2 regions of the Planococcus sp. TJ-201 genome follow, and region 1 is predicted to be linked to the other one. Evidence: riboswitches for the same ligand, from Rfam matches in the RefSeq annotation. Region 1 holds a riboswitch; the other holds the start of a gene.
What was found. Region 1 has a riboswitch for FMN ahead of AC4EG4_RS01540 (ECF transporter S component). Riboswitches for the same ligand answer to the same signal wherever they lie in the genome.

Region 1 (4,202 bases):
GCAGGTCATGACCAATTTAATCGATAATGCAATTCGCCATACTCCTGAAGAAGGGCAAGTCATTGTACGTGTCGAACAACAACAGGAGTACGCGAAAATTTCGATTAACGACAATGGCGTGGGCATTTCAGAAAAAGATTTGGAATTTGTATTTGAACGTTTTTATAAAGCCGATAAGGCAAGAACATTGGGCAAAGGCGGAACCGGTCTTGGTCTGGCGATTGCAAGCAACATCATCAAAGTGCACGAGGGCAAAATTTATGCCGAGAGTGCTGTAGGGGAAGGGACTTCATTTGTCTTTTTGCTGCCCTTAAAAAATATGTAACTTTACAAAGACAGAGACGACTAATCCTAAGAACGGGGGGAGTATATTGAATGACTCCGTTTTCCATCGGCTTTACGAAGAGTATCACCAGGATGTTTTTCAGTTTTTAATTTATTTGGTGAAAAACAGGCACTTGTCAGAAGATTTGATGCACGAAGTCTATATTCGGGCTTTTCGGGCTTATGACCGATTTGAAGGAAAAAGCTCAGAAAAAACATGGCTGTTTTCCATTGCAAAAAACGTGGCGATCGATCATTTTCGAAAAATGGCCGTGCGCAAAAAGCACTCAATGGAATACTTTGATTGGGAAACACAGCAATTGGTTTCGACGGAGCGGATTCCGGAAGAAGTTTCATCGTTGAATGAAGACAAAGTACTGTTGTACAAAACTTTAGATACGTGCACCGGAGACCAAAAAATGGTAATCATTATGCGCTTTTTCCAAGACTTATCAATAGCAGAAACCGCGGATGTTTTAGGTTGGACAGAAGGAAAAGTGAAGACCACTCAGCACCGCGCAATCAAAGCATTGCGTGAAAAATTAATAGCGAGGGAAGGGGGAGATGAAAATGCCGAATAACAAATGGACCGATGAATCCATCGAAGATTTGTTAAAGGATTTCCCCGCAATCAAAGATAACCGAACAAAAGAAGAAGTTTACAATCGGTTGACCCAGAAAGAAAAGGTCCCAAAACGTCCAAAAAAATGGCTTCCATTACTGGTCGCTGCACTTGGGTTTGTTACGGTGGGGATATTGGTCGCCACTATTATCAGCCAAAATGGGATTGATACAGCTCAAAATGCTGAAGAGTCAACTGAAGATACAACGACGACTGAACAGACCGAGCAAGACTCTGCAGCTCCTGAAGCTGAAGAATCAGGAACTGGAGAGCCGGATCAGTTTTCAATAGCCCAAACGGACTTACCGCAGCGCACAGCGGTCTACGAAGAAGCCATTGGAGACCAAACATTGATGACCATTGGCTTGACTGAAAATGCATTTGTCATACCTGTCTCCTTCCTGATTCCCCGTGAACAAATAGAAGTGGCATTCGGAGATGAAAGTCCGACATCGTATGAACTGTATCAAGAATATGCGGATAACATTGATGAAACGTTACTTGGATTTGATGAGTATCATCCATATGCAGGAACCTTTGAACAAACAACGAACGGCATTCGCCATATATTGCCGCAGGACCACCAGTACGACCTTGCTTCTGCCAGTATGGGAGTTTACTTTAATACACTTTTAGAGACATTTAAGGATGTCGAAGAAATTGAAGTAGCGAATGAAGATGGCACGACTGCAGAGTTTTCGGAAATTGGTCCAGTAGAGCCGGTTGTTCCAGAAGAGGAAAACATTGCCTATTATTCTTTTGAATCATCAAGTGGTAAAGTATATCTGGTTCCAGGGTATGATATACCATTTGCTGCTGCAGGTGAAGCAATTGAGGCCCTTACAGAAAGTCCGAACGATTTTTATGAGGCTACAGTTCCTCCAGGCATTGAGATTCAAGTGTCAGAAACAGAAGATCAAGTGCAAGTGGAAATCGCAGAGGAAGTTGACCTGAATTCACTTGATCCTCTCGTAGTAGTTCGCATGATGGAAAGCTTTGCGTTGACCGCTGATGCGTTTGGGAAAAACGTTCAAGTGGAAGGGCTGCAGATGGAAGTTTGGAATGGCTTTGACTTTAGCCAGCCATTACCGGTACCAGCAGCCGCAAACCTGTTAGAATGGCCAATACAATAAGAAAAAGAGCATTGTAAACATATTGGTTTACAATGCTCTTTCTATATACTAAGATTAGGACATAACAAAATATCGATTCATCTTCGGGGCAGGGTGCAATTCCCTACCGGCGGTAATTGAACTCTGTTCATAAGCCCGCGAGCCGTAAAACGCAGGATTTGGTGAAATTCCAAAGCCGACAGTATAGTCTGGATGGGAGAAGGTGAAGGTGCGGACGTGTGTCGTTTATGTATAAACGGAACGCTTGTTAAGTGTGCCTTTTCTCCCTTAAGCGTATTGCTTAGGGGATTTTGTACGTACATGCACGGTCCAAACTTTTCTTCTGGTGAATCACTACAAGGAGAGAGGAATATGAAGAACAAGAAGTTGCAAACGATGATCGTTATCGGGATGTTGAGCAGTATTTCGTTTATTTTGATGCTTTTCAACTTTCCACTACCTGCATTACCTGCTTTTTTGAAAGTCGATTTCAGTGATGTGCCTGCATTGATCGCAGCTGTTACAATGGGGCCGGTCGCAGGAATTTTAGTCGCATTTTTCAAAAACGTGTTGGATTGGTTGTTTGCAGGAAGTCCGACTGGAGTTCCAGTTGGCCACATGGCTAATTTTGTTACAAGTTTATTGTTTATTTTGCCAGTTTATTTTATCTACCACAAAGTAGCAACTAAAAAAGGCATGGCCTTTGGCTTGGCTGCCGGTACATTATCAATGGCAATCGGCATGAGCGTTTTAAATTATTTAGTGTTCCTGCCAATGTACACTTATTTCCTTAACATGCCTGCAGAAACAGGCAATGTGCTGTTTGGAACAATCGTTCTGGGGATCTTGCCATTTAACTTAATCAAAGGTTTGCTTTTGACTGCGGTCGTCCTGCTGATGTTCAGCAGTATGCATACGTGGATCGAAAAGCAACGGTCCTATTATTTATCATAAAAAAGAAAAGCGTAAGCAGCCGTTTAGCCCCGACAAGCGCTAGAAGCCTTACCGGTAATGGCGTCCTTCAGCCATTGCTGGTAAGACTGAAGCGACTCGAGGGGCTGGCTGCTGAAGTCTAGACATAGAAAAGCACAAGCGCCCGTGTAGATTCGACGGGCATAGACAACCCAGCAGTATGGCGTACTTTGCCACGCGGCTGGGTTGACTTATGACTCAATAATCTGGGCGCTGGAGTTTGAAATAAAAATGTAAAAAGGCTTTGCATAAAAAAAGAAGGCGTTCGGCAGTTATTCACTGCCGAACGCCTTTTCTATTTGGATCAGTCTTCGTATTTTAAAGGGTCGCCTTCGAAAGATGAATCCGCGACTTTGATGGAATCTGTTGGACAGCCTTCAAATGCATCTTCCATATCTTCCTCGAGTTCGTCTGGAACTTGTTCTGTCCCCATGTTATTATCTAAAATAACAAAAGCGATTCCTTCGTCATCATAATCATAAACGTCAGGTGCTGCAGCACCACAAGCACCACAAGCGATACAAGTATCCTTGTCGACAATGGTATACTTAGCCATATTGTTTTCCTCTCCTTTATCTCCGAACAAGTTCAGTTATACTATCGTTTTTATTCTAAAGGTGTTTGAGTAGTTTTTCAACCAAAAACCGCTAGGGGGCGCAAGCTTGTTATTTACAGAACTTATTCTTGCCATTATGAAGGCTGTCAACCGGCAGCGGACCATCTCTTCGCCTTATCATTTGATCAAAGGAAAGAAGTCTGGTCAAACGATACAGGATATTGGCTATTTTGGCTTGTATCCTTATTTTGGCGTGCTGCCAAAACTGGATAAGAAAGCCTATGACCAAACGGTTCAGCTGTTATTTTCAGAAGGACATTTACTGGATAATGAACAGGTAATTGATTTGTCTCAAAAAGCAAAAGAAATGGCGATTGCAGCTTCCCCGCTCAACGGTTGGAAATACCGAGGCAAGGAAAATCTTTTCTTCAGCCGGCTGTCACTAATTGTTCAAACTTTTTCCCATATTAGCCAGCAGGAGAAAACTTTTGACCCTATTGTCAGCAATGAAGAAGTACAGCAGTGGGTGAAAAACTATTTGAGACGAATCCATTTTCGTGATTTAGCAGTGGCTCAAGCATTTAAAGAAGAACTTTTTACTACATTAACCGCTGCA
Region 2 (4,202 bases), on a different contig from region 1:
TTTTTAACAGGAGACCTTGTTGACAGCAACCGCTACGATTTGGAAGCGAGCTTAGTGCTGGTAGACGCATTGATTGAGATGAGCAATGTGTATTTTGTAACCGGGAATCATGAAGTGGCCTCTAACGAGGTAGAAGAAATAACGGAGGCGCTGCAGCAACGTGGCGTAACTGTCTTGAAAAATGATTCAGTGGAATGGGAAAAAGGTGGATCATCAATCCAGATTGCAGGAATCGAAGATCCATTGATGGAACCGGATATTCATGAAGAAGAAGCAACACGCCACAGTCTTGACGATGCACAAATGACCGACGATTTTACGTTGCTGCTCGCACATCGTCCAGAGTACTTTCCAATTTATGCAGAAGATGAAGTGGACGTTGTTTTCTCTGGACATGCTCATGGTGGGCAAATTCGTATTCCAGGACTTGGCGGTTTGATTGCTCCGGGACAAGGTTGGTTTCCAAAAGTGACCGAAGGAATATTTGAAATAGACCAATCCCAAATGGTTGTCAGCCGAGGGCTTGGCAACAGCACTTTTCCTGTGCGTATTTTTAATTTGCCGGAAATTGTCGTAGTGACGCTGGAAAAAGAATAATGCTGCTGCGGCCATTTTTCAGGAGCTTTTTTATCATTAAACCCTAGTTTGCATTTGAAGATGTACTGTAAATAAGGAGGCTGCTCAGCGTGATCAAGAAAAAGGAAGTTACATTGCATCGGTATTCCTCAAAAGTGTCAGTTGACTACGATTTGCCGTCAGACCAGTTGGAATTTACCCGGCTGCCGACAGAAATCATTGAAAAAGATGCCAAAGACCCCTTAAAGCACTTCATCATCATCAAAGCACGGGGGGAAGATGCCGGTTTTTTTGAATTGGATGAGTCAGAAGACCGGAAAAAGTATTCGGATAATCCAAATGCCCTTCTATTGAGAGGATTTTCTGTAAATCCAAAATTTCAGGGCCGGGGCATCGCGACAGGTTCCATCTATGCATTGCCGGAGTTTATGGGAGAGGAATTCTCTAGTTTTGATGAAGTAGTGCTAGGCGTCAATGCGCGTAACATTCCGGCGCAACGGCTGTATCAAAAAGCAGGATTTAAAGATACTGGCAGGCGAATTATGCGCTCAAAAGGTGAGCAGTACGTAATGTCTTTGTACATCAAAAAAGCCAAGTAAGAGCAGTATTGCTCTCACTTGGCTTTTACTTTATTCGAAATAGAGATGCTTGTGCAAACTGCAGCCGGGATTGAACGGCGAGGAGCAGGATGGGCAAGTTGATGCGCAGGCTAAATAGTCATCAACCGATAATTCATGTCCACAAGTTCCGCACAACACGGCTTTTTCATGAAATTTTTCCCTTGGCCATACTTGGTGATTGTTGCACCCAACAGCTTCGTGACACTCAAAGCAAGGAAAGTATTGCTGGCAGCAAAAAAACTTGATAGCAATCCGGTCAATGGGTGAGTGGTAATGGGCACACCTTGTTTCAGCATCAACTCCAATCCCTTTCACTGTTTGGCGATGTGGCATACAAAATCTCCCTTTCTAAAAATGGACTGGATAAGTCGAATGAAAGAAAACAGCTTCCAACTAAGACATAATTATGAGTTTTGAAGTTCAACTTATTTGGTTTGTTTTCTTTCTATGCTACTATGAATAGGACGAAACTACGAATCTAATTCTTCGGGGCAAGGTGAAATTCCTTACCGGCGGTGAGCAGGAAACTGCAAGTCCGTGACCCGGTTAGGCGAATGCAGGCATAGGCCACTATGCTGTGCGCGTCCAAGCGGTGGAGCTGGTGAAATTCCAGCACCGACAGTTACAGTCTGGATGGGAGAAGAATTTAGAGATCGGCTTCGTTATGTGCCTCTTCTTTTCAATTGAGTTGAAATTGAAAGGAGGAATTTGTATGACCAAAAACCGTTATGTGGGACCAGTCTCTGAAATTTCGAGACGACCATCTTTAATCCTGCTCCTTTCCTCCGTGGAAAAAGAGCTTTTTCAAGGTACGAAAAACAGCTGGGAAACCGGCAATCTTGACAAAGAAGCAGGGCACATGCACAGACCAACCTTCAGAACATTCCTTTCCTCACCACCTATACGCCCCATGGTGGAAAGCACCCAATTACCCATATTACCCCAATTAAATCTGCTCTTGCGGCCTGAACGGAGGAGTGTGACCAAATGTTTACAGGCATAGTCGAAGAAGTGGGACATGTTGCTTCAGTTCGTACTAAACCACAGGCGATGGAATTGACCATTTCCTGCGGACTGATTTTAGAGGACATCAAACGTGGAGACAGCATCTCCATTAACGGTGTGTGTTTAACAGTTTCGACATTCAACTCTCATACATTTACGGTTGATGTTATTCCAGAAACCGTCAAGTCTTCAACAATGATTGGTTTAAAGGCCGGATCCGGTGTGAATTTAGAACGTGCGATGCCAGCCAATGGACGCTTTGGCGGCCATTTTGTCAGTGGGCACATCGATGGTGTCGGCGTAATTCGCTCTGCAAAAAAAGAAGCGAATGCCGTGACCAAAACCATTGAACTTGAGCCTCGGCTGATGAAATACATGATGCTGAAGGGTTCGATTGCAGTGGATGGGACTTCACTGACCATTTTTGCGCTTGGCCATAATACGGTGACCATATCTCTTATTCCGACCACGCAGGAAGATTCGCTGTTAGGAGATAAAGGCATTGGGGACAAGGTCAATATTGAATGTGATCTGTTGGCGAAGTATACCGAACGCATTCAGACAGCAGAACCGAAAATCAGCCGAAGTTGGCTGGCGGAAAATGGATTTTAAAGGGAGGTACATCAGAGATGTTTTACACAGTAGAGAAAGCCGTCGAAGACTTGAAAAATGGCAAAGCAATCATTGTGATTGATGATGAAGATAGAGAAAACGAAGGCGATTTTATTGCATTGGCAGAGTTTGCTTCACCTGAAATTGTCAATTTGATGGCGACAGAAGGCAGAGGATTGATTTGCGTGCCTGTTGCCCAGTCCATCGCTCAAAACTTGGAAATCGGTTTGATGACGGACGATAATACAGACGAATTTGGTACAGCCTTTACCATTAGCATTGATCATAAAGACACAACTACAGGCATCAGTGCTTACGAACGTTCTCATACCATTACCAGTTTGATAAAGCCGGATGCGAAAGCGACGGATTTTAAACGTCCAGGCCATATTTTCCCGTTGATTGCAAAAGACGGAGGTGTGCTTGAACGGATGGGGCACACCGAAGCGGCTGTTGATTTAGCGAAGCTGGCAGGATCGCCGCCTGCAGGGGTTATTTGTGAAATTATGAATCCAGACGGCACAATGGCACGAGTGGACGATTTGCTGAAAGTAGCAGAACGGCTCGGACTGGGAATTCTCACGATTAAAGAGTTAGTATCCTACCAACACAAAAATCAAAGCACAACAACCTATTAATCTACCAGAGGAGATGGAATTGCATGACTGTACATTTTGAAGGATATTTAAATGGTGAAGGGCTGCGCATCGGCATCGTTGTCGGCCGCTTTAACGAATTTATTACAAGCAAGCTGCTGGGTGGTGCAGAAGACGCATTAAAACGCCACGGCGTTGGAGAAGACGACGTGTCAATCGCTTGGGTGCCAGGTGCTTTTGAAATTCCGTTAGTCGCCAAAAAAATGGCGATGAGCGGAAATTACGATGCAGTCATCACTTTAGGAACTGTGATCCGAGGCGCGACACCGCATTTCGATTATGTCTGCAGCGAAGTTGCTAAAGGCGTTTCAAGAGCTAGCGACCAAGCAAATATTCCGGTTATTTTTGGCGTTTTGACAACCGATTCTATTGAGCAAGCTATTGAGCGGGCAGGAACAAAAGCCGGCAACAAAGGCTGGGAATCAGCTGCAGGTGCCATTGAAATGGCGAACCTAATGAAAAAACTATAACATCCAGCTCCTGGGCTCCTGCTCAGGGGTTTTTTCAAGATTTAAAAACGGAATTTAAGGGAATAAGATGTATAACAGCAGTGGGTCTCCCGAATTTGGGGCAAGAGAATTAATAGAAGAAACCGAATCCAATTTATGGGTGAACGAACTAGAAAAGTGGGAAATAAAATTGAACTAGGGTGGGGAATCATGAATAAAACGATTTATTTGATTAGACATTGCCAGGCAACGGGGCAGGCGCCCGATGCAGAATTGACTGAAAC

Region 2: another riboswitch for FMN. It lies ahead of AC4EG4_RS10625 (hypothetical protein); the one in region 1 lies ahead of AC4EG4_RS01540 (ECF transporter S component).

The regions. Positions count from the first base shown of each region.
Region 1 covers NZ_JBZDOG010000001.1:278,545-282,746, reverse strand. The annotation lists gene AC4EG4_RS01555 (ATP-binding protein) at 1-325, shown strand, start outside; gene sigX (RNA polymerase sigma factor SigX) at 372-905, shown strand; gene AC4EG4_RS01545 (hypothetical protein) at 895-2,079, shown strand; FMN riboswitch at 2,155-2,287, shown strand; gene AC4EG4_RS01540 (ECF transporter S component) at 2,431-3,012, shown strand; gene AC4EG4_RS01535 (ferredoxin) at 3,335-3,586, opposite strand; gene AC4EG4_RS01530 (YpbB family protein) at 3,693-4,202, shown strand, end outside.
Region 2 covers NZ_JBZDOG010000003.1:455,849-460,050, forward strand. The annotation lists gene AC4EG4_RS10610 (metallophosphoesterase) at 1-597, shown strand, start outside; gene AC4EG4_RS10615 (GNAT family N-acetyltransferase) at 687-1,175, shown strand; gene AC4EG4_RS10620 (CHY zinc finger protein) at 1,206-1,529, opposite strand; FMN riboswitch at 1,675-1,845, shown strand; gene AC4EG4_RS10625 (hypothetical protein) at 1,909-2,199, shown strand; gene ribE (riboflavin synthase) at 2,184-2,813, shown strand; partial or broken gene ribB (3,4-dihydroxy-2-butanone-4-phosphate synthase) at 2,831-3,433, shown strand; gene ribH (6,7-dimethyl-8-ribityllumazine synthase) at 3,475-3,939, shown strand; gene AC4EG4_RS10645 (histidine phosphatase family protein) at 4,129-4,202, shown strand, end outside.